Haloactinospora alba: one gene and its partner. The protein of the gene in region 1 interacts with the protein of each later gene in a pairwise test. Links are inferred from orthologs where the notes say so. Each region holds a gene or a part of one and is shown on either strand. Other genes may lie near its edges. The genes, in order: FHX37_RS03645 and FHX37_RS09595.

Region 1 (14,201 bases):
GCGTGCTGAACGCGGTGGACGGTTCGGCGTCCCGTGCCCGCGTCCACTACACCGGAGTGGTCCCGTGGCCGGAGGCGGAGCTGGCCTCCTGCACGGTGCGGGCGCGTCCCGCGCACCCGCTCCTGTCCGGGCCCGCCGAGATGGGGTTGGAAACCGCCCGAGTCTGCGGGTGAGACCGGGGACGGGCGGCGTTCCGGAGCCGGGACCTGTTCGGTGGAGGCGTGCGCGTCGCCCGGTACCACCTGGCGGCGTTCCCGTCGGCCGACAGAGGGTCCCGCTCCGGACTCCCCCCGTCCCGCCAGCGCCCGACGGGCCGGGGGACTACGTGTGCGGGTCGGGGGGGGGGTGCCTTGACCCGGTCGCCCCCGAAGCACGCATAATAGAGACGGAACCGACAGGGGAGCGCTACGGCGCTGAGAGTGCGGAACGAACCCGCAGACCCTTAGCCACCTGACCTGGGTAATACCAGCGAAGGAAGTCGAGGACGAACGGCCGGGTGCGGTCGGTGCGCTTCCGGACGGCGCCGACCACGGGAACACGCCCGCACCACCCCGGCCGGCACTCTTTGGCCGGGCCCTCTCGTGTCGCGACGTGAAGACGCGAAGGGACACCTGTTGACCTCCACCCCGCCCGAACAGCCGACGTTCGACACCCCTCCCCGCGCCACCTGGCGCACCGTGGACCTCGTGGTGGCAGCCGTCGTGGGAGCCGCCGTCGGAGTGGTCTTCTGGTTCTGGGGAATGCTCTGGGCGGCCACCCAACCGCTGTTCGTCTTCTTCCCCCCGGCGCAGGCGGTCCTCTACGGCATCTGGCTGCTGCCCGGAGTCCTGGGGGGACTCATCATCCGGAAACCCGGGGCGGCGGTGCTGACCTCCACGGCCGCGGCCTTCGTCTCCATGGTTCTGGGCACCCAGTGGGGGGTGATGGTCATCCTGTCCGGCGTGCTGCAGGGGCTTTTCCCGGAAGCCGTCTTCGCGGCGCTCCGCTACCGCAGGTGGGGCACGGTCGCCGCCGTGGCGGCAGCCGTCGCCGCCGCTCTCGCCCCAGCCGTCATGGACAATCTCCGCTACTACCCCACCTGGCCGTTGACGTTCCAACTCGCCTTCGCCGGGATCGTCCTCCTCAGCTCCGCGGTGATAGCCGGCCTCGGCGGGCGCCTGCTGACCACGGCCCTGGCCAGGTCCGGCGCCCTCACCGCTTTCCCCTCCGGACGCGAGTGATGGGACACACGGGCGCCCGGGTCGAGCTCTCGAACTGGGGATGGAGGTACGCGGGACGCAACCGGTGGACGCTGTACGGCGTCGACCTCCGGATCGAACCAGGGGAGCGGGTGCTGCTTCTGGGAGCGTCCGGCTCGGGCAAGAGCACCCTGCTGCACGCCATGGCCGGACTCACCGGGCCGGACCGGGCCATAACCGGCGAACAGCGCGGAACACTGCGCGTCGACGGCAAACCCGCCGACGCGACACGCGGCACCACCGGCCTGGTAGGCCAGGACCCCGAGACGCAGCTCGTCATGGCGCGGTGCGGCGACGACGTGGCGTTCGGCCTGGAGAACCTGGAGACGGAGCCCGCGCGGATCTGGCCCCGGGTGCGTTCCACCCTGCGCGACATCGCCTTCGACCACGAGCTGGACCATCCCACCGCCGTGCTCTCCGGCGGGGAGAAACAGCGCCTCGCGGCCGCCGGGGTGCTCGCCATGAGCCCGCGGCTGCTACTGCTCGACGAACCCACCGCCAACCTGGACCACGACGGGGCCCGCCGTATGCGGGAACTGCTGGACACGCTGCTGGCGACCACCGAGGCGACCATGGTGCTCGTGGAACACCGCGTCTCCGACGTCCTCGAGCGTGTGCACCGTGTCGTGGTGGTGGAACCGGGCGGGGGAGTGCTGGCGGACGGTCCCCCCGAGGTGGTGTTCGACCGCCACGGTGACCGGTTGGCCGAGCACGGCGCCTGGGTGCCCGGGCGGGATCCCGAACCGCTCCTGACACCGGAACCCGGTGGGGAGGCCGTACTCGAGGCGACCGGATGCCGCGCCCGTACGCCGGCCGGGCTCGGACCCCACGCGGCCCGGCCACGCAGGGTGCTGGACGGCGCGGACGCGACCGTCAGCGCCGGGACGGCGACCGCCGTCACAGGGGAGAACGGTTCGGGGAAGTCGACCCTGTTGAGCCTCCTGGCCGGGCTGTCCCCGCCCGAGGCGGGAGCGGTCCGGCCGCGTGGCCCCCTGGCGCGGGTCAGCAGGCGCCCGCTGTCGCGGTGGCCGGCGCGACAGCTCGCCCGCCACGTCGGAACGGTGTTCCAGCACGCGGAGGACCAGTTCGTCACCGGGCGCGTCCACGACGAGCTGCGGTTCGCGCCCCGACGCGCCGGGTTGTCCGGGCGGGAAGCCGACCGTTGGGCGGCCGAGCTGCTGGAACGGTTGTGGCTGGCCCCACTGGCCGACGCCCACCCCTTCACCCTCTCCGGCGGGGAGAAACGGCGGCTGTCCGTGGCGACAGCGCTGAGCGCCGGCCCCGCCCACGCGCCGGACGTGCTGTTGCTGGACGAGCCCACGTTCGGCCAGGACACGCGCACGTGGCGCGAGCTGGTCGAGCTGCTCGACCGGTTGCGGGGGCAGGGACGGGCGATCGTCGTGGCCACCCACGACGAACTGCTGTTGTGCCGTTTCGCCGGTACCGAACTGCGTGTGCGCGACGGCGGGGTCACCGCGCTGGAGGCGCCGTCCCGCCCCGGGAGAGGGGACGGAGAGTGGTGAGAGCTTCCGTCTCCGGTTTCCGGAGCGGGCCGGAGGGGAGATCCGCGCCCGTGCGTCCACCGGCTGGGCGCCCCTGGCTGGCGCGCCTCAACCCGCTCGCCAAGTTCGCCGCCGCGTTCCTGGTGACGGCCGGGCTCATCCCGGTACTGGACCCGGTGACCGCCGGGGTCGTACTCGTCGCCGCGGCGGCTCTGCTGCCGGTGAGTGGTCTGGGGGTACGCGCCCTGGTCACGCTCGGGGGCTCCCTGTTCCTCATGAGTGTCTCCATCGGAACGATCAACCTGGTGTTCGGCGACGAGGGTGCCCTGCCGGCGCTGGGTACGGCCGTGCGGCTGCTGGCCATCGCGCTGCCCAGTGTGCTGGCCGGCATGACCAGTGACCCCACCGAGGTCGCCGACGCCCTGGTGCAGAAACTGCGTCTGCCCGAACGCCCCGCTCTGGGAGTGCTGGCCGCGCTGCGGCTGGTTCCCCTCCTGGCGGGACAGTGGCGCACCCTGGGACTCGCGCGCCGTGCCCGCGGGGTCGAGTCGGGCGGCAACCCGATCGCCGCCGTCGGGATCTTTGCCGGCAAGGCCTTCGCGCTGCTGGTACGGGCGATCCGCACCGGTACGCACCTCGCCGCGGCCATGGAGGCGCGCGCCTTCGGCTCCGGTGGGCGCAGCCACGCTCGAACGAGCCGCTGGACAGCGGCCGACACGTGCCTCCTCGTGGGAACCGCGGCCGTGCTGTTCCTGGCGCACGGTCTGTCCATGTACCTGGGCACCTGGCGGCTGCTGTTCGGTTGACGGCCGGGGCGGAGCGGCCTACTGCGTCGGGGCGCTGCTGTCCTCGGCGGTCCCCACGGCTCCGTCGGCGGGGCCGTTTCCCGCTTCGAGGGCGAGAACGCCGCTCATGGTGAGGACGAGCCCGAACCCCTGGAGCCATGTGAACCGGTCCTCGAGGAGGACGACCCCGATCAGGGCGACGGCTGCCACCCCGAGGGCGGCCCAGATGCCGTAGGCGACGCCGATGCCCATGCCGCGCCTCAGCACCAGGGACAGCAGGTAGTAGGCGCCGAGAACGCCGACGAGGGCGACGAGGGTCGGCAGGAGTGCGGTGAATCCGTGGGAGAAGCGGGTGGCGACGGCTCCGACCACCTCGGAGAGGACCGCCGCGATCAGATAAACCCAGGTCATTTCTGGTTCCTCCTTGTCGTGGTGTGCCCACCGGCCGTATGGACACACGCCACACTAGATATAGTTGTACGAAAGTTCAATTAGTTTGCCGGGGGCGATGGCACCCGGAGTTCATGGCAACCACATGATATTGAACATTCGTTCAACCTTATGTCAGGCTCGTCCTGCGGACACAGCTGCAAGAAGGAGGATGAGTATGACTCTCGCGTACGTGTTTCTCGTCGGCGCCGTCCTCGCCGAGACCATCGGGGCGGTCGCCACCCGGTTCTCCCACGGGTTCACCCGTGTCCTACCGACCACGGTGACCGTGCTCAGCGTCCTTGGTGCCTACTACCTGCTGTCCCTGGCGCTGCGCGCGGGTCTGGAAATCGGCGTCGCCTACGCGATCTGGGCGGCGAGCGGGGTGGTCACGGTGGCCCTGCTCGGTGCGCTGCTCTTCGGGGACCGCCTCTCCAAAACCCAGGTGGGGGGTATGGCGCTGGCTGTCGGCGGTGTTCTCGCCCTGCAGCTCGGCGGTGCGCACTGAGACGGACGGCGACGCTCCGGCGGCCCCGAACCGGTTGCTCGCTTCCGGCACCGCCGTCCGCGCTGCGGTAGCCTCTGCGGTGCGCACCGCGCTCGTGCCGTCGCGCGGGAAGGGCATCTCCGTTGGGGCGACCGGATGGGGGCACATCGTGAACCAGGCCGCCGGGGAGTGGAGCGATGGTCGGCGTGCCCGGGGAGAACGCAAACGGCAGGCCATCATCGCGGCGACCCTCCGGGTGCTGGAGCGGGACGGGACCGCGGGGGTGACCCATCGCGCCGTCGCGCGGGAGGCGAACGTTCCGGCCAGCTCCGCCGTCTACTACTTCGCGACGCTGGACGACCTGCTCGTCGCCGCGCTCACCGAGGCCACCGACTCCTACATACGGCAGCTGCGCGAGACCAGTGAGCGTGCGGCGGACGAGATCGAGGGGTTGGCCCAGCTCATCGTCGAGGCATGCGGGCCGAACCGTCCCCGTGCGCTGGCCGAGCGCGAACTCACGCTGTTGGCCGCCCGCCGTCCCGCCCTGCGGCCTGCCGCGCAGCGGTGGCGGGACACGGTCGCCGAGGTGGCCCGGAAACGGACGGACGACCCCCTCAGCGTGCAGGGAGTGGTGGCGGCCGCTGACGGGCTGTGCGCCCGCGTTCTGCTGGGAGACGAACTCACGGTGGCCGAGGTCAGCGAAGTCCTGTACAACGCCCTGCGTCCGCGGTGATTCCGCCGGGTACCTGACACGGTTCCGCCCGGGGCGCCGACCTCCCGCCGGGGCGGTGCGCGGAGGGCGGGGATCGTGGTAGGGAACAACAGCCGCAGTGTCCCGAAACGAAAGGTGCCGACATGGGCGAGTTCGTACGTGTGGAGACCGACCCCGACCACCCGAGCGTGGCGGTGATCCGGTTGGACCGGCCCAAGATGAACGCGCTGAACGCGCGGATGCAGCGCGAGATCGGTGCGGCGGCCGCGCAGGTGAGCGAGGACGACTCGGTTCGTTCCGTGATCCTCTACGGCGGGGAACGCGTCTTCGCCGCGGGGGCCGACGTGCACGAGATGGCGGAGATGAGCTACGCCGAGATGCTCACGCACTCCCGCAGACTCCAGGAGTCCTTCAACGCGGTCGCGGCGATACCCAAACCGGTCATCGCCGCTGTCACCGGCTACGCACTCGGCGGCGGCTGCGAACTGGCCCTGTGCGCGGACTTCCGGATCGCTGTGGAGGACGCCGTGTTCGGCCAGCCCGAGATCCAGCTGGGCATCATCCCGGGAGCCGGGGGGACGCAGCGCCTGCCGCGGCTGGTGGGTCCGGCCAAGGCCAAGAACATGATCTTCACCGGGCAGCACGTCACGGGCAACGAAGGGGCGAAGATAGGACTCGTCGACGAGACGGTCGGCGCCGGGGAGGCCTACTCCCGGGCCCTCGAGGCGGCGAGCCGTTACAGCGACGCCCCGGCCGTGGCACTGGGTGCCGCCAAACAGGCGGTCGATGACGGCCTGGAAAGCGACCTCGCGACGGGACTGGAGACGGAACGCCTGCACTTCTCCGGACTGTTCGCCACCGAGGACCAGAAGACCGGCATGCGCAGCTTCGTCGAGGAGGGCCCGGGGAAGGCGCGTTTCACCGGGCGCTGAGGAGGAACGGATGTGGTACCTGCGCACCGAACCGGCCCGGCTGCGGACCGACCTCCTGGCGCCGCCCGTCGCGGAGGAACTCGCCGCCTGGCAGCCCTCCGCCGGTGCGGCGGAGCCTCGCGTCGCCGGGATCGACCCGGCGCTCGCGGACACGGAGAACTGCAGCGCCGCCTACGGTGTGCCGCTGGAGGCCTCGGCGAACTGTGTGGTGGTTTCCGCCAGACGGGGCGGCCGTACGTGGCTGGCGGGGTGCGTGGTGCTGGCGACGACACGGGTCGACGTGAACAGGGTGGTGCGCGGTCAGCTCGGCGCGCGGAAGGCGTCGTTCGCGGACCAGGCGGAGGCGGTCGCGGCCACCGGAATGGAGTACGGCGGTATCACTCCCGTCGGACTCCCGTCGGAGTGGCCGTTGCTGGTCGACACCCGGGTTCCGGAACAACCCTGGGTCGTCGTCGGGAGCGGCACCAGGTCGGCCAAGCTGGTGCTGCCGGGCGCGGCACTGGCCGAGCTTCCCCGGGTCCGGGTCGTGGCCGGGGTGGGCACGCCACAACAGTGACAAAGCCGGGGCGGGGCCGACGAGCCCGGTCCGCCGTCCCGCGGGTGTCCCGGCCGCTCGGGTCCGGGCACCCCGGGACGAATTCCGGGTTCCCCGCGGCGGGAGCCCGGAACGGGAGGCGGATGTTATCCGTCATAATCGAGTGAGTGTTGGATGGCCGCGCCACAGGCGCTGGCGGTTTCGGCCCCGGAAACCGGCGCGGCCTCCCTTCGTCCTGGCCGGGGGCTCCCGGCGTGTAGTGAATGCAGCTTGTGGTTACCGAGTGTGGCGGTCGGCCCCGTGCGGCCGTTGTCCCGCCACCGGATCCGCGCGTCCGTGGCCGTTAGGCTAGACAGGAGGGCGTGCGGCGTTTGAGGGGATGAGTTCGCTATGACAGTGCCCTCCTCGGCAGGTTCCCCCGATGGCGAGGAGCTGCCGGAACGCGTCGGGCGGTACCTGATCCGCCGGCGTATCGGGCAAGGCGGCATGGGCGTGGTGTACCAGGCCGAGGATCCCCACCATGACCGGCCGGTCGCGATCAAGGTCCTCAAGTCCGAGGTCGCGGGGGACGAGGTGGCGCGGGCGCGGCTCGCCCGCGAGGTCGAGACGATGCGCCGCGTGCACAGCCACAACGTCGCCGAGGTGATCGACGCGGATACGCAGGCCGAGCTTCCGTGGGTGGTCACCGAGTACGTGCCGGGTCCCACCCTGGACTCCACGGTCACCGACCACGGCCCGTTGCGGGGGCGGGCGCTCACGCGCTTCGTCTCCGGCCTCGCCCGGGCCATTCGGGACATCCACGCTGTCGACGTCATCCACCGTGACCTCAAACCGGGCAACGTCATCATCTCCAACGGCGAGCCCATCGTCATCGACTTCGGGATCGCGCACGCGGTCGACGGAGCGAAGCTGACCCAGACGGGCACGTTCGTCGGGACACCGAGCTACCTCTCCCCGGAGGTGATCGAGGGTACCGACCTCGGCCCCGCGACGGACGTGCACGCGTGGGGAGCGACGGTGGCGTTCGCCGCCACGGGGAACGCGCCCTACGGCGCGGGCTCGTTCGAGGTCATCTTCTTCCGCATCCTCAACGGCGAGATCTCCCTGGACGGGATGCCGGACGGCCTGCAGCCGCTGGTGCGGGCCGCGGTCTCGCGGGATATGGGAGACCGGCCGAACGCCGACCGGCTCGTGGCCGAGACCGAACGGCTCAACCTCGACCTTCCGCTGCCGGAGGAGCTGTCCGACTACCGGCAGACGGGGGTGACCGGAAAGCACACCATCCACGGAGCGACGCCCGGCTCCTCCTCGGAGGGGTCCGGCGCCGGCGCGGCCGCGCCGGCCGCCGCGGGGGCGGCCGCTGGTGCGGAGACGGCCGAGGCCGCTGACCGTTCCGGGGCCTCCGCCGGTGGCACCGGGCAGGAGGAGGACGCCGGGACCACCATGGTGGCGGGGTCCGGCGGCCTCGACCAGACGACGCGGGTCGCCGGTGCGGGGGAGGCGTCCGACCCCGGTGGCGGCGAGGCCGAGCGCACAATGGTGGCGGGCTCCGGTGGTGCGGACCAGACGATGCGGGTTCCCGCGGACGACCCGCAGTCCACGGGGCTGTTGGGCGGCGCCGGGGACGAGCGCCACGCCCCCGGCTTCGGTAACGACCCCGCGGAACCCCGTGGCCACTACTACGACTCCACGCTGCGTCCCGAGGACTTCCGCGACGTCCTTCCCCCGGTCGACGAGCAGGGGTCCAGCCGCTCCGCGCGGCAGGACCCGGACGACTCCCAGGAACAGGGCTCAGGGCTGTTCGGGATGTTCCGCCGCTCCAGCGGGGACCGGATCAGTGACTACTTCGGTAACTCCGAGGGCGGGGCCTACGCCTACGACGAACCGCGCCAGCTCCCGTGGCTGCTCCTCCTCCCCGCGCTGGGGATACTGGCCGGGATATCCCTGCTCCTGCCGACGATAGGGCTGGTCATCGGGCTGGTACTCGCGAGCTTCCTCGGGGCGCTGGACACGGTGAAGAGCGAGCACGCCCGACGTGTCCAGGCGCGGGGGCCGCGCAGTTCGGACACCATGGTCGTGGTGCTGAGCATGCCGTGGGCGGTTCTGCGCACGCTGGGGCGAGCGTTGCTGTTCGGGCTGGGCTACCTGGCGGTCGGCATCGTGATCGGTCTGATCTTCGGCCTCGTCCTGGGGGACAACTCGGCCAACTACGTCGGTTCCTACGCGCTCTTCCTGGTGGTGGTGCTCAGCTTCGTGGGTCCCAACGGCGCCGGTGCCCGCCGCCAGGCGCTCCAGCTGACCGAGCGGATCGGAATCCGCAACGTCTACGTGTACTGGGGGGTCATCGTCGCCGTCGTGCTGCTGGCGATGCTGATCCTCTCGTGGGGATTCGGAGGGTTCGCGCCGCGGTGGGACCCGATGTCGGGCCCCTCCGACTGGTTCTAGTCCCGTCCGGCGGACGCTGCCCGCGGCGAGCGGTGTGTCCGGTGCCGCGCTGGCACGGCCGAGGGGGAGTTGGGACCCTCCGCCGACCGACGGGCAACGCGGCCAGGGCGGCACCGGGACGCCGCCCAGTGGGGCAAGCGTCCGCCGGACGGGGTCCAGCAGCGGCGTCGCTCCCGCGGATGGTTCTTTCGGCCAGTGGCAGGGGTAACATTTGCCCCAGAGCTACTAATCAGTAACATCAAGAGTGCGAGCACTACGATCAGGCGGGATGGCGTGACGTGAACGCCAACCCAGTGCCGAACCGCAGTGAGACGTTTGGCACCCTGAGGGCCACGGACGCGCCGCGCGTCCGCACCGTCCGAGCGGGCGATGTATGGGAGTGCAGGGAGGTCGGCCACCGGCCATGAATATTGTCGTATTGGTCAAGCAGGTCCCGGACACGGCGACCGAGCGGAAACTCGCACCGGAGGACAACACGCTGGACCGCGCGGCGTCCGACGGAGTCATCAACGAACTCGACGAGTACGCCATCGAGGAGGCGCTGCTCCTCAAGGAGAAGCACGGCGGAGAGGTCACCGTCCTGACCATGGGACCGGACCAGGCCACGGAATCGATCCGCAAGGCCCTGTCCATGGGTGCGGACAAGGCCGTGCACGTCAACGACGAGGCGCTGCACGGTTCCGACGCCCTGCAGACGGCCTACGCGCTGTCCCAGGCCCTGGGAACCCTCGAGTTCGACATCGTGGTGCTGGGCTCGGAGTCCACCGACGCGCGTACCGGCCTCGTGGGGGCCGCCCTGGCCGAGTACCTCGAGCTTCCGCAGCTCACTCTGGCCGGCAAGGTCGAGGTGGACGGTTCCTCCGTGACGGTGCAGCGCCAGACGGACTACGGCTACGACGTCGTCGAGGCCAAGCTGCCGGCCGTGGTCTCCGTCGTGGAGAAGATCAACGAGCCGCGGTACCCGTCCTTCAAGCTCATCATGCAGGCGAAGAAGAAGCCGGTGGAGAAGCTGACGGTTTCCGACGCCGGGATCGAGCAGGACAAGGTCGGACTCGCGAACGCCGCGACCGAGACCGTGGACTTCGCGCCGGCTCCGCCGCGACCCGCGGGCACTGTCGTCAAGGACGAGGGCGACGGCGGCACGAAGGCCGCCGAGTTCCTCGCCGAGAAGAAGTTCGTTTAGGTCCGGCGGAGACGAAAGAGGGAATCGAGAAATGGCTGAGGTCCTCGTCCTCGTCGACCACGTCGACGGGGAGGTAAAGAAGGTCACCAACGAGCTGCTCACCGCCGCGCGACGCGTCGGTGAACCCGCGGCCGTGTGGGTCGGCGCCGGCGCCGACGCCGCCGCACCGAAACTCGCCGAGTTCGGCGCGGAGAAGGTGTACACGGCCAGCTCCGAACTCAACGACTACGTCGTCGCCCCCAAGGCGGAGCTCCTCGCCAAGCTGGCCGGGGAGAACTCTGCGGCTGCGGTTCTGGTGTCCGCCACCCCCGAGAACAAGGAGGTGGCCGCGCGTACCGCGGTCAAGCTGGGATCGGGCGCCCTGACCGACGTGGTGGACGTGACCCCCGAGCTGGTGACCGAGCACAGCATCTTCGGTGGCGCCACCGTCACCCACGCCAAGGTGCGCACCGGTGCCCCGGTGGTCGCCCTGCGCCCCAACTCCGTGACCGCCGAGGCCTCCCAGGGGGCCGGGGCCCAGGAGGAGGTCTCCGTGGACCTCCCCGAGTCCGCGACCTCGGCGAAGGTCGTGGAACGGGTCAAGCAGGAGCGCGGCGCACGCCCCGAACTCACCGAGGCCGCGATCGTCGTCTCCGGTGGCCGGGGCGTCGGTTCCGAGGACTTCTCCGTGGTGGAGTCCCTCGCGGACTCGCTCGGTGCCGCCGTGGGCGCGTCCCGTGCCGCTGTGGACTCCGGCTGGTACCCCAACGAGTTCCAGGTCGGCCAGACCGGGAAGACGATCAGCCCGAACCTGTACATCGCGCTGGGCATCTCCGGAGCGATCCAGCACCGGGCGGGTATGCAGACCTCGAAGAACATCGTCGCGGTCAACAAGGACCCGGAGGCTCCCATCCACGAGATCAGCGACTTCAGCGTGGTGGGGGACCTGCACAAGGTGGCGCCGCAACTGACCGACGAGGTCAACAAGCGCAAGTGAGCTGCCTGCTGGCCGGGGGAGTGGGACATCCGACCCGTTCCCCCGACCGCCCTGCGGGACAGCGGGCACGCGCCCGGCCGTATCCTGGGCAGTGCCATGGTGTATCTGGATCACGCCGCCACAACAGCCGTCCGCCCCGAGGCCGTCGCCGACATGACCGAGGAGTTCGGTCAGCTCGGCAACGCCTCCTCACTGCACGGGGCCGGCCGCCGGGCGCGCCGGGTGGTCGAGGAGGCCCGCGAGGACATCGCCGGGGCCTTCGGCGTCACTCCCTACGAGGTGGTGTTCACCGGTGGGGGGACGGAGGCGAACAACCTCGCGGTCAAAGGGCTGTTCTGGGCGCGTAACCGTGCTTCCCCCGAGCGCCGGCGCATCCTGGTGAGCGCGGTGGAGCACCACGCCGTGCTCGATCCGGCGCGTTGGATGGCCGACGCGCAGGGGGCGGTCTACGAGGAGCTCCCGGTCGACGAGTACGGCCGGGTCCCGCCGCGGGAGCTGCGTGCCGCGATCGAGAGGAACCCCGCCGACGTCGCCCTGGTATCGGTCATGTGGGCGAACAACGAGGTGGGAACGCTCCAGCCCGTGCACGCGTTGGCGGAGATCGCCCGGGAGTACGGCATCCCGTTGCACACGGACGCCGTGCAGGCGGTCGGTACGCAGCCGATCGATATGGGCTCCGTGTCCGCGCTCACGGTGTCCGGCCACAAGATCGGCGGTCCGATGGGGGCGGGCGCGCTCCTGCTCGCGCGCGGGGTGGACCCCGTCCCGGTCCTGCACGGTGGCGGACAGGAGCGGGAGGTGCGCTCCGGAACGGTCATGACACCACTGCTGCGCGGAATGGCCACCTCGGTCCGGATGGCTGTCGAGGAGCGGGAGCCGCACGCGGCCCACCTCGCCAAACTCCGGGACGAACTGGTCACGGCGGTGCGGGACGCTGTCCCCGAGGCCGTGGTGAACGGTCACCCCACCGAGCGCCTCCCTGGCAACGCTCACGTCTCGTTCCCCGGTTGCGAGGGGGACGCCCTGCTCATGCTGCTCGACGCTCGCGGCATCCAGTGCTCGACGGGCTCGGCCTGCTCCTCCGGCGTGGCACAGGCGAGCCACGTGCTGCTCGCCATGGGCGCCGCGGAGGAGACAGCGCGCAGTTCCCTGCGTTTCTCACTGGGGCGGGACTCCTCCAGTGCCGACGTCTCCGCCCTGTACTCGGCCCTCGGCCCCGCGGTCGAACGTGCTCGCCGCGCCCGGGAGAAGCGCCACTGAGCACCGCCGGCCGTGGCACACCGGGCGCGGGGAGGGTGCGGACGGGCGGGTCAGGACCCCAGCTGGCGCCGGAACATGGTACGTAGCTGGTTGATGGACTGCCATTCCGGGTCGAGCCGGCTCTGTACCGTGGAGCGGCCTTCGGACCACTCACGCACGGCCGCTTCCACCTCGGGGAGAACGCCCGACTCCGGATCGAGGTAGTAGTGCAGCTGCCGGTGCCCTCCCACCGTCTGCTGGGCGAGGAGAGCTCCGTTGTCGCCCAGGATGCCGTCGACACGCGTGACGAACTCGTCCAGCGCGGACGCGGAGGGCTCCACCGGGCGTTTGTCGTTGTCGCTGTGGGCGTAACCGAGTGACACCTGGACGTAAAGCGTGAAAGCGGGAAAGTCGCGCCGGTGCAGCGGGTGGCGGAGGGAGAACTCGACGATCCCCCGCAACGGGACGCGCATCTGCAGCGTGGGCCAGCTGTTCGCGTTCCCGCCGCCGGAGAGCTGACGCACCACGGCAGGCAGCGAGGTCGGGGGCAGCGGGTCCAGCGGCCGTTCCGCCAGGGGCTCCACTCCGGCTATCCAGCGCACGTAGTCGTCCTCGCCCAGCGCGAGCATCACCACGTGCTCGGCCAGACTGGTTTGGGTCTCCTCGGGAAGGAACATGTTGTCCGGGTGGTACACCCCGGCGTCGATCGTGCCCTGCCGCTGGTCCACCCGGAGGGACAGGGCGGCGTGTGACAGGTCGAACGTGTGGTCGTCCCAGGTGATCGAGCTGGTGAGCTGCTCGTGGTCCGCCGGGTAGGCGGGGTGGAACTGCCACTCCGCGTCCTTGGGGGCGGAACGCAGCCACCGCTCGGTGAGGATGCGCGCCGAGTCGTCCGGCCCACCACTGAGGGTCAGCGCGTAGGAAGCCGTACTTCCCAGCAGCGCCAACGGATCGTCCATGTCGGACATCCGCGCCATGAGTTCCTCGGGATCCTCGTCCCCCATGGTGCCGAGGTCACCGGGTCCGCTGTCCGCGGAGCGGGAAACGGCGGAGACCTCCCATGTCAGTTCGGGATGGATCCGCTGTACCCGTTCGGTGACACGGGCGGCGGTCTCCTCGGGAACCGGTTCGCCCGCGTCGACCGACGCGGCCAACGTGCCACGGACGTCGTCCCAGTGTGCCCAGAACTCGTCCACGGCTGCGACGGATCCGGTCTCGTCAGCGGAGCGGCGACGGCGAAACAGAGCCATACCCCTAATTTTCGCAGAGCCGCGCGGTGAGCGCGCCACATGAGCGCTCGGCAGCGGGCCCGGTTCCCGAACCGAGCACAGCGCGACGGCGCATAGGCTTGCGGGACTATAGACTGAGAGTGGCTTGGGGTAGGGGCGTCCGTGCTGCGGACAGCGCTCGGTCCGTGCTCGCGCCAGCTCCGGCCGCCGTCGCACCGACCGCCTGAGCGGACACTGTTCGTCACGGCGGCGCGGGAGCCTCGCGTGGCAGGACGAGTGCCCGCCGTAGGAGCCCTCTACCCGTCTGTCCGTTCCGGGACGGGCAGCGACCTCGACACCACGCAGAAGGAAGGAGAACGGGCGTTTTCCCGCCGAGGGGCTGGAAACCGTCCTGGGGACCTCTGATGACGTTGCGCGTACTCGCCGCCATGTCCGGCGGTGTCGACTCCGCAGTTGCTGCTGCCCGCGCGGTTGAGGCGGGCCACGACGTGACCGGTGTCCACTTGGCG
Region 2 (14,249 bases), 1.4 Mb from region 1 along the record:
CACATCGCGTTCCACACGTACTCCCAGCACGACCTGGACGCGGCGTTCTCCCTGGGGACATAGCCCTCGGGTCGCGCTCAGCACCGGTCCGGTGGAACACGGCGGTTTCCGGGCCCACCGGACCCGCGACACCGCGCGAGGACCGGGTGCGTCCCTCACACGCCCGCGCGCTTGGCGAACTGCTGGCTGGCGGCGATCCAGTCCTCCAGTGTCGCCGTCGCCGCGCCGCTGTCCACGGCGGATGCCGCCCTCTCGTATCCCGAACGCAGCAGCTCGACGAGGCCCGCGGAACCGTTCTGGTCCTCGTCGGCGGCCGCGATCGTCGCGGCCGCGTTCAGTAGCACGGCCTCCCGAACCGGGCCCCGCTCGCCGGAAAGCACCGCGCGCAGGACACCGGCGTTGAACTCGACGTCCCCGCCACGCAGCGCCTCCGGGTCGCAACGCTCGATTCCGAGGTCTGCGGGGTCGAACTCCCGTTCCTGGATCTCGCCCCCGCAGACGCGCCAGACCCGGGACGTGGTGGTCGTGGTCAGCTCGTCCAACCCGTCGTCACCGCGGAACACCAGCGCGGAGGCGTTCCGTTGGGCGAACACTCCCGCGATGGTCTCGCACATCTCCCGGTCGAAAACCCCGACGGCTCCGGCTGTCGGACGCGCGGGGTTCGTCAGCGGCCCGAGGAAGTTGAAGACCGTGGGCACCCCGAGTTCGCGACGCGGTTTGGCCGCGTACCGCAGCGAGGGGTGGAAGAGCGGCGCGAAACAGAACGTGATTCCGGTCGTCTCGGCCACCTGCCGCGTCTGCTCCGGAGGGAGGTCGATGACAACGCCGAGCCGCTCCAGGACGTCAGCCGTTCCGCAGGAGGAGGAGGCCGCACGGTTGCCGTGTTTGACGACCTGGCAGCCCGCCGCGGCAGCGACGATGGCGGCCATCGTCGAGATGTTGACGGTGTGCGCCCGGTCCCCGCCGGTGCCCACGATGTCCACCGTGCGCCCCGGGACATCGAGCCGCACGGCGTGGTCCAGCATGCCCTGGGACAGGCCGGTGACCTCCGCGACGCTGGCGCCCTTCGCACGCAGCGCGATGGCGAACCCGGCGATCTGGGCGTCGGACACGGACCCTGTCATGATCTCGCGCATGGCCCATTCCGTGTCCGCCGCCGACAGCGACACACCGTCCAGCAGGGACGTGATCAGTTCGGGCCAGGTCCGGTCTTGTGGTCTCACGTGGCTCCCATCCCGGCTGTCAGTTCTGCTGCGCGGAGAGCTCGGCGGCACGGCCACGCATGAGCTCCGCCAGCGCCTCGGCCAACGCCACCGGGTCTATGGGGTGGCTGACGACCCTGTCCGCGCGTGACCACGTGGCGAGCCACCCGTCGTCCCGCCTACCGATGAGCAACAGCACCGGCGGGCACCGGAACACCTCGTCCTTGACCTCCCGGCAGACGCCCATGCCTCCTGCCGGGGCGGACTCGCCGTCGAAAATGGCGACGTCGACAGCGGTGTCCGGGTCGTGCAGTCGCTTGTGCACGGCGGGAGCGGTGGCGCACTCCAGGAACTCGACCTTGGGGACGTCAGCGGCGGGCCTGCGCCCGATGGCGAGACGCACCTGCTCGCGCACAGCCGGCTTGTCGCTGTAAATGAGAATGCGCATTCCCCTAGGATGCCACCAAGGACGCACCAGTGGCCACGCATCAGCGGTACGGTGGGGGCGGTAGCGGAGCCGACGCCATCGGCGATCGGGCACGTTACGGGGGGTCGTGCAGCACTCGTCGCCAGATACCGCAATAATGCTGCCGTGGCGACAGTAACCGCGAACCAAGAAGCTCAACCGACACCAGTGCATGGTGCGGCCAAACGACCTGACCTGGTGAGCGTTGGCACCATCGTGTGGTTGTCCAACGAACTCATGTTCTTTGCGGCGCTGTTCGCGATGTACTTCACCATCCGATCAGTGACGGTGGGAGACCCCGAGCTGGGACCGTGGCCGGCCACCGACTTGAACGTCGGCTACGCCCTGGTCTTCACCATCATCCTCGTGGCCTCCAGCTTCACTGCGCAGGCGGGTGTTTGGGCCGCCGAGCGCGGTGACGTGGGCAAGCTCCGGATGTGGTTCATCATCTCGTTCCTGATGGGCCTGGTCTTCGTACTCGGGCAGGCGAACGAGTACCGCGAACTCGTGCACGAGGGGCTGACTCTGCAGTCCAGCGCCTACGGCTCGATGTTCTACCTCACCACGGGCTTCCACGGCCTCCACGTCATCGGTGGTCTCATCGCGTTCCTGCTCATGCTGGGACGGACGTACGCCGCGAAGCGCTTCACCCACCAACAGGCCACCAGTGCCATCGTCGTGTCCTACTACTGGCACTTCGTGGACGTGGTCTGGGTCGCTTTGTTCGCATCCATCTACTTCATCCAGTAACCCGAAACGGGGAAACCGTGAAATGGATTAACGCGCGGCGGCGGCATCCCCTAGCGGGGTATGTCGTCGTCCTCATCGCGCTCGCGTTCTTCGGGGCGGGCTACGCCTTCCTGGCCCCCGACCCGGGAACCGCGGAAGCGCAGACTCTTGCCGCGGAAAGCACGAGCGACGACCGGGAACAGCCCGACGTCGCCAGGGGCAAGGAGATCTACAACAAGAGCTGTGCGAGCTGCCACGGAACCGACTTCTCCGGTACCGACGACGCCCCTGCGCTCACCGATGTTGGCGGCGCCGCGATCGACTTCCAGGTAAGCACCGGGCGTATGCCCTCGACCGACCCCGACACGCAGATGCCGCGCAAGGCCCCGGTGTTCTCCCAGGAAGAGATCAACGACCTGATCGCCTACTACAAGCAGGAAGGCGGCAGCGGGCCGGAGGTACCCCAGGGGGTTCCCGGCAGTGCTCCCCAACGCGCCGACTTCTCCGACGAGGAGGAGTACGAGGCCGCCAAGGAGGAGTACGACGAGGCCAAGGAGAGCTACGTCTCCGGTGCGGAGGACACCGAGTCGGGGATGAAGCTGTACCTGACCAACTGCGCGCACTGCCACAGCTGGTCGGGTGGCGGCGGTGCCCTCACCGGCGGCAACTACGCGCCGGAGATCCACGAGGCCTCGCCGCGCCAGCTCTACGAGGCGATGATCACTGGCCCCAGCCAAATGCCCGTGTTCAACGACGCGAGTATCACACCGGATGAGAAACAGGATCTGATCGCCTATGTGAAGGAGCTGCAGGCCGAGCCGGACGCGGGTGGTGTCTTCGCCCTGAACCGGGTCGGTCAGGTCGCCGAGGGCTTCATCGGCTGGACCGTCGGCCTCAGCCTGATCGTGGCGTGCGCGATCTGGATCACCGCGAAGCAGCGAGCCCATGACTGATAACAACACCAACCACGACAATGGAGGTGCCGAGGACCGCGACCGGGTCATCGGCACCCCGTCGTCCGCTGATGACGACGCGATCATCGCCGCCGAGGAGGATCAGCACCCCGAGCACGAGGGGGCGTATCCGGCCGAGGAGACGCAGAAGCACTCGGAGGAGGTGCAGCGTCGCGGCGAGAAGGTGGCCGCACTGTGGTTCGTCCTCGCGTTCCTCGCCGGGATCGGATTCTTCGTGGCTTATTTCGCCTTCCCGCCGAACGCGGAGGGGGAACCGGCCATCGCCAACCCCCAGACCGGCCAGTACTCCAACATGGCGTTGGGGGGGACTCTCACCGTCGCACTGTTCGCGATCGGGGCCGGCATGACCGTGTGGGCACGCAAGGTCATGCCGCACTACGAGGTCTCCTCACCGTACGACGAGCTTCCCTCGCCCGCCGAGGAGAAGAGTTCGTTCGGTGACTTCTTCATGAAGGGCGCGAACGAGAGCGGACTGACCAAGCGCCCCCTCATGCGCCGTACGATGCTGGCCGCGATGCTGCCGTTGGGGCTGGCGCCCCTGGTGCTGCTTCGGGACACCGGCCCGCTTCCCGGCGACAAGCTCAAACACACCATGTGGCGGAAGGGCATGCGCATGGTCGTGGAGGGCGGCACCGGAGAGGGCGACGACCAGTGGATCCGGGCCGAGGACCTGGCGAACGAGCCCGGCGGGATGATCACCGCCCTGCCCTACGCCGAACCCACCGAGGAGCACCCGGAGGGCCTGAGCCTGGACGAGAAGGCGAAGGCCGTGGTCCTGCTGATCCGGATGCCCCAGGACTCCTGGGGCGAACGGATGAAGGAGGAGAACGGCAAACGACTCGACTGGACCCAGGACGGGATCGTCGCCTACTCCAAGATCTGCACCCATGTGGGCTGTCCCGCCGCGCTGTACGAGCGGGATACCCACCGGATTCTGTGCCCGTGCCACCAGTCGACGTTCGATGCCGCCAACGCCGCCGAGGTCGTTTTCGGACCAGCGCACCGCCCTCTACCCCAGCTACCGCTCTCGGTGGATGACGAGGGATACCTGGTCGCCGACGGTGACTTCGACACTGCGGTCGGACCGACCTTCTGGGACGCGGAGAGGGGTGAGTAGCCGGTGAGTACGAGCTCCCAGCCGCCCAAAGGGCTGCGCAATGTCGGTAACTACATCGACGACCGGTTCCATTTGGCGAAGCTCGGGGAGAAGAACCTGCGCAAGGTCTTCCCGAACCACTGGTCGTTCATGCTGGGCGAGATCGCGCTGTACTCGTTCATCATCCTGCTCGTCACCGGGGTCTTTCTGACCCTGTGGTTCAACCCGAGCATGTCGGAGACCGTCTACGAGGGCTCCTACGAGCGCATGCACGGCGTCCACATGAGCGAGGCCTACGCCTCGACGCTCTACATCGACTTCGATGTACGCGGCGGGTTCCTCATGCGGCAGATCCACCACTGGGCGGCGCTGATCTTCGTCGCAGCCCTGGTGACACACATGCTCCGGGTCTTCTTCACCGGCGCGTTCCGCAAGCCCCGCGAGATCAACTGGATCATCGGCGTCGTGATCTTCATGCTCGCCATCGTGGAGGGACTCTTCGGTTACTCGCTTCCCGACGACCTCCCGTCCGGCATGGGTGTGCGGATCCTGCAGGGTGTGATCCTGGCGATCCCGGTCATCGGCACCTACGTGATGATGTTCCTCTTCGGGGGGCAGTTCCCGGGCGAGGACATCATCCCGCGGCTGTACATGCTGCACATCCTGCTCATCCCGGGGATCCTGCTGGCGCTGATCGTCGCCCACATATTCATCCTGTGGCACCAGAAGCACACCCAGTATCCGGGGCAGGGGCGAACGGAGAAGAAAGTCGTCGGGACACCGATGTTCCCCGGCTTCGCCATCAAGGCCGGAGGATTCTTCTTCTTCGTGTTCGCCATTGTCACCGGTCTCAGCGCGTTCGTGCAGATCAACCCGATCCACCTGTTCGGGCCGTTCACCCCGACATCCATCACATCGGGCCTGCAGCCCGACTGGTACATGGGCTTCATGGAGGGGTCGCTCCGGATCTTCCCGAACTGGTTCGACTTCAGCATCGCCGGGTACGCGGTACCGACCGGTGTCCTGGTCCCGGGGCTCGTCATCCCCGGCGCCATCTTCGGCGCTCTGCTGCTGTGGCCGTTCGTGGAGCAGTGGATCAGCGGCGACAAGCGTCACCACAACGTGGCCGACCGCCCGCGCAACGCCCCGGTCCGCACGGGCCTCGGCGTGGCCGGCATGGTCTTCTACGGCCTGCTGTGGTTGGCGGGCGCCAACGACGTGCTCGCCGAGACGTTCTCCATCAGCCTGTACGCGACGACGTGGTTCTTCCGGATCTTCGTCATCGCGGGGCCGATCATCGGGTTCATCGTCACGAAACGCATCTGTCTGGGGCTGCAGCTCCGGGACCGTGAGACTCTGGAGCACGGTTACGAGAGCGGCAACATCCAGCAGCTCCCCAGCGGGGAGTTCGTCGAGGTGCACCGGGAGTCCTCCGCGGACACGGTCAGCGTGCTGCAGAGCAAGAAGGAGGCACCCGCCCCGGCTCCCACGGTGGACGAGAACGGTGTCGAGTCCCCGGCCGCCCGCGGCCTCAAGGGACGGCTCCGTCGTGCGCTGGCCCACTGGTACACGAAGGACAACGTTTCCTTCGAGGGAGTCGAGCCGCACAGCGCCCACCACGGCCACGGCGAAGGGGGCTCCTCGGAGGAGGAGACCGCAGCCAGCCACTGACACGGCGCTCGGCACTCGGCCCGGCCCTCCGGTTCGCGCGGAACACCTCCGCACGGCACCGGGCGGCCGGGCCTTACTGTGTCTCCCCCGAGCCCCGGGCGAACCCTCCCGGGACCAGCCGGTGGGCCCCACGGCCACGCGCGCCGACTCCGTGACGGGCCACAGCCCCGACTGTCGTCCGACCCCCTCACACCATCGGCCACTGTGTCCCCATCTCCTCTCCGTGCCACTGATGGGCGCACACGGGAATCGGAGTCCGGCCCCGGAGCCGGACGGGTGCGCCCCACCGGCAGCCGGCGGGCAGAACACGCCGATCATCCGAGAGGAACGGTGGCACGCGGTGCGTCCGCGGAGGCCCGCTCGGGTCTTCCCGCCGCCCGGCCGGGGCACGGGGCTGTCCCGGACGTGTCAGGCGGAGCCGGCGGGGTGTGGGGGTCGCGCGCCGTCGGCGCTGCGGGAAGCCGTCGCAGCTGCCTGGAAGGCCCCGGCAGCGTCCGCCGCCCCGCGGTGGGGACGCTGCCGGGCTTCGGGGGAACGGCCGGGAGAACCCTGCCGGCGCGCCCGGATGGACGCGCCGGCAGGGCGGGAGCGGGGAAGGCCGCGAGCCGGGAGGGGCTCCGCGGCCGCTCGTGGGGGTCACCCGGCCGGAGGAGGGAATTCTCCGGTGTCGCTGTCGGGGGCTCTTCGCGGGAACGGGATTCCCGGACCCGCTACTCGTCGGTGGTGTGCACCGAGCCGGGGGTCCCCTCCTCGTCGGTCCTGTCGGGCTCGCCCGTCGCGCTGTTCTCCAGCCACTGGTCCCACGAGCGCTGCCAGTAGCCCCAGCCGTTGTCCACCTCGAGCTCGCGGTCGGTCCCCTCCACAACGAGCGGGTCACCCTGGTAGCTGTTCTCGTAGAACCACTTGGCGTCCTCGGTGGACATGTTGGGGCAGCCGTGGCTCGTGTTCTCCTCGCCCAGTGCCGCGCTGTTCCACGGGGCCGCGTGGGTGAACTCGCCACTGTTGGAGAAGCGCACCGCGTACTCCACGTCGAGCTTGTAGCCCTCGGGACTGTCGACGGGGACCCCGGTCGTGGAGGAGTCCATCGTCAGCTCACGGCGTTTGTTCATCGTCAGGTGCGTACCGCTGGTGGTGGTGTACTTCTCCACGTTGGCCTTGCCGATGCTGACCGGGAACTTCTGGATCTGCTCACCGTCGCGCTCCACCGTCATCTGGTGGGAGTCGCTGTCGATGGTGCTGACCTGCTTCCGCCCCACCTCGAAGTTGAGCCGGTGGTTCTCGATGCCGTGGACCCCCTCGCTGGCCTCGGTCCCGGCCAGGTGCATGTCCACGGTCACCTCCGTTCCGGAGGGCCAGTACTCCTTGGGCCGGAACACGGCCATGTCATCGCCGAACCAGTTCCAGGCACCCTGGGTCGGCTCGTCAGCGGACACCTCGATGGAGTTCTCCACCTGCTTCTTGTTCTCCACCGGAAGGTCGAAGTTGACGATGACCGGCATTCCCACACCCACGGTCTCGCCGCTGGTCGGGAAGTTGGACACCAGCTCCAGCCGCTGCCCCTGGGGCGCCGGCACGGTGCTGAACTCGCTGACGGCCTCGCTCTCCTCACCGTCCTCGTTCTCGGCGGTGGCGGTCACCGTGACGTCCGCACCGGGCTTCAGGTTCCACTCGCTGACCCACTCGGTCTTGTCGTCGTTCAGCTGCCCGGTGACCTCGTCGACGGCGGAGTCGGACCCGTCCCCGGTGTCGGCTCCGCCGCTCTGCTCCACCTGTACGTCGGTGATGCTTCCCCCGTCCGCCTGGACCGTGACGGGGACGTCGGGACGGACTTCGGAACCACCGTCCTCAGGAAGGACCTTGACCGTGACCGGGTCGCTTCCCCCCTCCGCGCCCGCGGTGTCAGCACCTTCGGAACCGGAACCGGAGCATGCGGCGGTGAGGCCGAGGGCTAACACCGCCAGCCCCGCACCCGCACGGCGGTGCGCCGTTGGGAATGCGCTGTCCTTCACGCCTGGTCCTCCAGCATCCAGCTCGACCCACGTTGCTCTACACCCGCTGGGACGCGCCCCGAATCGGGACAGTTCCTGACAAACCAGCGGCACGTTCGCGGGCTACAACAACAAGCATTATTGGGGGAAAGCCCGCACCAAAAGAATACCCCGGTTCCCTTCCGGATGGCTCACGGGCCGGAAGGGAACCGGGGTAGGGCGAAGGTCAGCCGCGGCGTGCGGCCTAGTGCTCGAACTCGTGGCGGTAGTACTCGAAGACCCAGCCGATGACGGTCAGCATCAGTGCGAAACCGCCGATGAACACCATCCACCAGCCGATCGCCACCCCGACGGCGGTGAACGCGACCGCCATGGCGACGAACAGCGGCCACCAGCTGTGCGGGCTGAAGAAGCCGTAGTCTCCGGCGTTCTCGGCGATCTCCCCGTCGAGTCGCTCCTCTGGCGGAGGACCGTGGTGGTGTTCGCTACGGCGTGCCGACTGCCAGATCCAGAAACCGACCATCCACCCGAAGGCGATCGCGACGATCAGCGCGACCGTCCCGGTCCATTCGACGCTTCCTTCGGAGACCCACGCCCAGTAGGCGTACAGTGCCGCGACCAGACCGAAGAAGGTCGAGACACCCATAAACATGTATGCCTGCATCTTCATGCTCGGACTCGCCTCCTAGGTCGCGCTCGACGGTTCCGGCGCCGCGCCGGGAGCCGCAGCGTGCGGATGGTGCAGGTCGAACGCGGGGCGTTCGGAACGGATACGCGGCAGCGAGGTGAAGTTGTGCCGCGGTGGCGGGCACGACGTCGCCCACTCCAGCGAGCACCCGTACTCCCACGGGTCGTCCACGGTGACCTTGGCCGCGTTCTTGTGGGTGATCCACATGTTCCAGAAGAACACCAGGGTGGAAGCGCCCAGGACGAACGCGCTGATCGAGGAGATCATGTTCAGCGTGGTGAAACCGTCGGCGGGGTGGTAGTCGGCGTACCGCCGCGGGAAGCCCTCAGCGCCCAGCCAGTGCTGCACCAGGAACGTGCCGTGGAACCCGAAGAAGAGCAGCCAGAAGTGGATCTTGCCCAGCGTCTCGTTCAGTAGCTTCCCGGTGAACTTGGGCCACCAGAAGTAGAACCCGGCGAACATCGCGAAGACCACGGTGCCGAACACGACGTAGTGGAAGTGGGCCACGACGAAGTAGCTGTCGGTGACGTGGAAGTCGATGGGCGGGGAGGCCAGCAGCACACCGGTGAGTCCACCGAACAGGAACGTCACCAGGAAGCCGACGACGAACAGCATGGGGGTGCTGAACACCAGCTGGCCGCGCCACATCGTGCCGATCCAGTTGAAGAACTTCACACCGGTGGGAACGGCGATGAGGAAGCTCATGAAGGAGAAGAACGGCAGCAGCACGGCCCCGGTCGGGAACATGTGGTGCGCCCACACCGTGACGGAGAGTCCGGTGATCGCGATGGTCGCTCCCACCAGGCTCTTGTAGCCGAAGATCGGTTTGCGGCTGAACACCGGGAGGATCTCGGTGACGATGCCGAAGAACGGCAACGCGATGATGTACACCTCGGGGTGCCCGAAGAACCAGAACAGGTGCTGCCAGAGGATGGCGCCGCCGTGTTCCGCGTCGTAGACGTGGGTGCCGATCATCCGGTCCGCTCCCAGCGCCACCAGGGCGGCTGTCAGCACGGGGAACGCGATCAGCACGAGCACGCTGGTCAGCAGCGTGTTCCACGAGAAGATCGACATCCTGAACATCGTCATCCCGGGCGCGCGCATGACCAGCCCGGTGGTGATGAAGTTGACCGCGGCGAGGATCGTTCCCAGACCGCTGACCACCAGTCCCAGGATCCACAGGTCGCCTCCGATGCCCGGCGACCGGACCGCGTCCGAGAGCGGGGTGTAGGCGAACCAGCCGAAGCTGGCGGCGCCACCGGGGGTGAGGAATCCGCCGACGACGATCAGGCCGCCGAACAGGAACAGGTAGTAGCCGAAGATGTTCATCCGGGGGAACGCCACGTCCGGAGCACCGATGTGCAACGGCATGATGATGTTGGCGAACCCGACGAACAGCGGTGTGGCGAACAACAGCAGCATGATGGTGCCGTGCATGGTGAACAGCTGGTTGAACTGTTCGTTGGTCACCACCTGCAGGCCCGGCCACAGCAGCTCGGCGCGGATCAGCAGCGCCAGCAGACCGGCGAAGACGAAGAACCCGAACGAGGTGATCAGGTACATGTACCCGATCGTCTTGTGGTCGGTCGACGTCAGCCAGTCGACGATGATCGACCCTTTACGGGTGGTCGTGGGTGCGGGAGTCGCAACGCTGGACGGAGTCACTGTCGTCATCAGTCGCCAGCCTCCTCGGCCTCGTCGCGGGTAGCCGCAGCGTCCGCTTCCTCATCCTGCTGCTCGGTCGGGGTCTCCTGCTGTTCGGAGCCGTTCTGGGCCTGAGCCTCCTGCTCCTCGACCCACGCGTCGTACTCCTCGGAGTCCACGACCTTGACGTCGAACAGCATCTCACTGTGGTCGACGCCGCAGAGCTCTGCGCAGCGGCCACGGTAGACACCCTCAGTGCCCTCGTTGATCTTCACCTGGAACTCGTTGTCCTTGCCCGGGATCACGTCCATCTTGAACGCGAACTCGGGTACCCAGAACGAGTGGATGACGTCCGGTGAGGTCAGGTCGAAGTGCACGACCTCTCCCTCGGGGAGAACGAGGGTCGGCAGGTCGTCGGGGGTTCCCACGGTGGAGAACCGGGTCTCCGGCTCGGCACCGTCACCTGCCTCGCTCTTGGGCTCGTCCAGGTAGTTGAACTGCCAGCTCCACTGGAAAGCGACCACCTCGACGTTGACGTCGGCTGGTTCGTCGGTCTCCAGCAGGTAGGTCTGGTCGCGCGCGGTGAAGTAGAAAAGGACAGAAATGATAACGATCGGCAGCACGGTGTAGAGCGCCTCGATGGGCATGTTGTAGCGCACCTGCGGCGGCAGCTGCTCGGAGCGCTTGCGGTGGAAGATGACCGACCAGATGGTCAGCCCCCACACCAGGATGCCGACCGCGAACGCCGCCACCCACGAGCCCTGCCAGAGCGTGAGCACGCGCTCTGCCTGCTCAGTGATCGGCTCCGGCACGCCCAGCCGGGTGAACTCGTTCGAGGCGCAGCCGGTCGCGGCCATGCCCAACGCGGCCAACGCTACGCCGCGCGGTGCCCATCGGCGCAGCGCGGGGCGCCGATTCCTAAGGCGGGTCGGACTCACGGATTGCCTTCCCAGCGATGATGCCCGCGTCCAACGCGGGCGGTCGTGTATCCCAAGCTCGTCAAGGGGCAACATATCGCGACTCACCCGCCGTGCTGCTCACGGACATGCGTAAACCAGCGTGTTACTCGGCGCACGGCGGCTGGCACTCGCGTTTCTGCCACCCCGGCCCGCCTGTAGAGACGGGCTAAGGCGAGAGTACCGCTGCCTTCACGTCCTCTTTAACCGGGTACCGGTTAGCCACCAGGACGGGTAGGGATCGGGGGTGAACCGAACCCACGAGGAGGAGCCCGTGTCCGACCAGCCGCTGGTAACGATCGAAGCGATCGGACGGAAATGCCCCGTTCCCGTCATCATGCTCGCCGAGAGGATCCGCGAGGTCCCCATCGGCTCGCTCGTCGCCGTTACCGCCGACGATCCGGCGGCCAGGACCGACATTCCTTCCTGGTGCCGGATGAAGATGCAGGAGTTCGTCGCCGAACACCCGCTGGACCATGGTAGCGCCTTTCACGTCCGGCGCATGTACTGAGTCCGGGACAACAACGGGACCGCGCACCCGGCGGGTGCGCGGTCCCGTGTATCCGGGCTGTCCGGTTGTTACCGCGCGTAGTACTCGACGACGAGCTGCTCGTCGAAGGGAATCGGCACCTGCTCGCGCGACGGGCGGTCGACGACCGCCACCCGCAGGTCCGAGTGGCTCACGGCGAGGTAGCCCGCAGTGCGCTCGTCAGCGTGCACACCCTCGGCAGCCTCGACGAACGGGACCAGCTTCTTGGACTTCTCCCGAACGCTGACGATCTGCCCCGGCTTGACCTGGAACGAGGGAATGTCCACTTTCTGGCCGTCCACGGTGATGTGACCGTGGTTCACGTACTGCCGGGCCGCGTAGATCGAGGGAGCCAGCCCCGAGCGCAGCACGACCGACACGAGCCGCATTTCCAGCTCGGCGATCATCTCCTCGCCGGTACGGCCGGAACGCTTGCGGGCGCTCTCGTACACCCGGGCGAGCTGCTTCTCCGACAGGTCGTAGTACCAGCGCAGCTTCTGCTTCTCTGCCTGGCGCACCGCGTAGTCGCTGCTCGAGCGACGAACCCGGCGGCCGTGCTCGCCCGGCGGGTAGGGCCGCTTCTCGAAGTAGCTGACCGCCTTACGGGTCAGCGGGGTACCGGCGCGCCGGGACAACCGCACCTTAGGTCCGGTGTAGCGCATTCACGTCCTCCGTCTGTTTTCATCAAGAGAGTCCGAGGTAAGGCTCGCCTAGGTCTCGGAGGTGCCACACAGCAACCCGGTCGCGTCCGTCCCACGGACACGACCGCTCCCGTACCGCCACAGAGACCCCCACCGTGGCGGCGTTGGCGTATCTGAACCCGGCGCGCATCTCAGCGCGCCGGGGCGGGATCACGCCGCTGGCACCGCGGGCGTGTAACACCGCCGGGTGCCGCGGCGCGTGGGTCGCGCTCCCACTGTACGCGTTCTCCACGGGTGGCCCGAACACACGTGTGCCCGTCGGGAACACTCCCGACGGGCACGACACGGGTAGCTCAACCCGGTGTCACAGGAAGGCCTCGGCCTCGCGAGCGCTCTCCTCGCCGTAGGAGTCGGTGAGCTTCCTGAGCAGGCTCTCCTTCGTCAGCGTGTACTCCTGGGGCCCATCGGCCTCCAGGCAGTGCACGGCGGTGGCGTTCCCCACCTGGGCGGAGCGCTCCAGGCTGAGGCCCCATCCCAGGGCGGTGAGGAAACCGGCCCGGAAGGCGTCTCCCACACCGGTGGGCTCGCCGATGGAGGTCACCGCGGCGGAGGGAACGTGCACCGGCGGCTCACCCTTGCGCGCGATCTCGACGCCCTTGGCGCCGAGCGTGGTGATCCGCATACCGACCCGGTCCAGGATCTCCTCTTCGCTCCACCCGCTCTTCTGCTCGGCGAGCGCCTTCTCGTACTCGTTGGTGAACAGGTAGGTGGCGCCCTCGATGAGCTGGCGGACGTCCGGCCCTTCCAGCAGGGCCAGCTGTTGGGAGGGGTCGGCGGCGAAGGGGATACCGCGCTCCCGGCACTCCTTACTGTGCTGCACCATCGCCTTGGGGTCGTTGGCGCCGATCAGGACCAGCTCGATCCCGTGCTGCGCGGTCAGTGACGCGAGCTCGATGTCACTGGCCTCGGCCATGGCACCGGGGTAGAACGAGGCGATCTGGTTCTGGTCGAGGTCGGTCGTGCAGACGAAGCGAGCGGTGTGCTTCCTCTCGGAGATCCGCACGCCGGAGGCGTCCACTCCATGGCTTTCCAGGTAGGACTTGTACCCGTCGAAGTCGGCACCGGCCCCGCCCACGAGGAGGGGACGCGCACCCAGCCGTGCCATGGCGAAGGAGATGTTAGGCGCAACCCCACCGCGCCGGACGTCCAACTCGTCCACCAGGAACGACAGGGAGATCTGCTCGAGCTGGTCAGCGATGATCTGCTCGGAGAACCGCCCGCCGAAGGACATCAGGTGATCGGTAGCGATAGATCCGGTTACAGCGATGCGCACTCTGTAGGGCTCCTTGTATCGGGGAGACAAGACAAGCCCCAAGAGTACCCAGCGTCCTTCGCCGGCTCCGGAAGGCCCCCTCGAATTCCCTATGTTCCTGACCCTGCGCATCCGGGCGAACACAGCACCGGCCCGTGCGACACGCACTCGCACGGGCCGGTGCTCGGGGCTCCTCAGTTGAAGGAGTCGCCGCAGGCGCAGGAGCCGGTCGCGTTGGGGTTGTCGATGGTGAAGCCCTGCTTCTCGATGGTGTCGACGAAGTCGATCGTGGCACCGATCAGGTAGGGCGCGCTCATCCGGTCGGTAACGACCTCGACGCCACCGAAATCGGC

What was found.
Region 2: the proteins of FHX37_RS03645 (region 1) and FHX37_RS09595 interact in binary tests that used the Escherichia coli proteins (3 or more experiments, as listed by UniProt). The link is inferred for Haloactinospora alba from one-to-one orthologs.

Annotation. Positions count from the first base shown.
Region 1 is NZ_VFQC01000001.1:749,493-763,693, forward strand. What follows is about bases 10,602-13,402. They hold FHX37_RS03645 (cysteine desulfurase family protein), read left to right. Parts: upstream 10,602-11,320; coding sequence 11,321-12,484; downstream 12,485-13,402. Other genes in these bases: FHX37_RS03640 (electron transfer flavoprotein subunit alpha/FixB family protein), read left to right, coding at 10,602-11,224; FHX37_RS03650 (DUF695 domain-containing protein), read right to left, coding at 12,535-13,402. In the rest of the region: glgP (alpha-glucan family phosphorylase), read left to right, coding at 1-173; FHX37_RS03590 (ECF transporter S component), read left to right, coding at 615-1,220; FHX37_RS03595 (ABC transporter ATP-binding protein), read left to right, coding at 1,220-2,761; FHX37_RS03600 (energy-coupling factor transporter transmembrane component T family protein), read left to right, coding at 2,812-3,546; FHX37_RS03605 (DMT family transporter), read right to left, coding at 3,565-3,936; FHX37_RS03610 (DMT family transporter), read left to right, coding at 4,133-4,462; FHX37_RS03615 (TetR/AcrR family transcriptional regulator), read left to right, coding at 4,452-5,174; FHX37_RS03620 (enoyl-CoA hydratase/isomerase family protein), read left to right, coding at 5,297-6,085; FHX37_RS03625 (YbaK/EbsC family protein), read left to right, coding at 6,096-6,641; FHX37_RS03630 (protein kinase domain-containing protein), read left to right, coding at 7,011-9,065; FHX37_RS03635 (electron transfer flavoprotein subunit beta/FixA family protein), read left to right, coding at 9,469-10,248; more of FHX37_RS03640, read left to right, coding at 10,280-10,601; more of FHX37_RS03650, read right to left, coding at 13,403-13,713; tRNA 2-thiouridine(34) synthase MnmA, read left to right, coding at 14,097-14,201. UniProt on the Escherichia coli protein: Master enzyme that delivers sulfur to a number of partners involved in Fe-S cluster assembly, tRNA modification or cofactor biosynthesis. Catalyzes the removal of elemental sulfur from cysteine to produce alanine.
Region 2 is NZ_VFQC01000001.1:2,126,030-2,140,278, forward strand. The notes cover bases 10,458-13,306. They hold FHX37_RS09595 (sulfurtransferase TusA family protein), read left to right. Parts: upstream 10,458-11,688; coding sequence 11,689-11,925; downstream 11,926-13,306. Other genes in these bases: ctaD (aa3-type cytochrome oxidase subunit I), read right to left, coding at 10,458-10,488; ctaC (aa3-type cytochrome oxidase subunit II), read right to left, coding at 10,488-11,396; rpsD (30S ribosomal protein S4), read right to left, coding at 11,994-12,605; FHX37_RS09605 (carbohydrate kinase family protein), read right to left, coding at 12,949-13,306. Outside these bases: FHX37_RS09540 (Lrp/AsnC family transcriptional regulator), read left to right, coding at 1-63; trpD (anthranilate phosphoribosyltransferase), read right to left, coding at 156-1,223; FHX37_RS09550 (response regulator transcription factor), read right to left, coding at 1,243-1,650; ctaE (aa3-type cytochrome oxidase subunit III), read left to right, coding at 1,837-2,418; qcrC (cytochrome bc1 complex diheme cytochrome c subunit), read left to right, coding at 2,436-3,350; qcrA (cytochrome bc1 complex Rieske iron-sulfur subunit), read left to right, coding at 3,343-4,488; qcrB (cytochrome bc1 complex cytochrome b subunit), read left to right, coding at 4,492-6,138; FHX37_RS09575 (L,D-transpeptidase), read right to left, coding at 6,849-8,147; FHX37_RS09580 (cytochrome c oxidase subunit 4), read right to left, coding at 8,371-8,796; more of ctaD, read right to left, coding at 8,812-10,457; more of FHX37_RS09605, read right to left, coding at 13,307-13,917; FHX37_RS09610 (HesB/IscA family protein), read right to left, coding at 14,091-14,249. UniProt on the Escherichia coli protein: Sulfur carrier protein involved in sulfur trafficking in the cell. Part of a sulfur-relay system required for 2-thiolation during synthesis of 2-thiouridine of the modified wobble base 5-methylaminomethyl-2-thiouridine (mnm(5)s(2)U) in tRNA.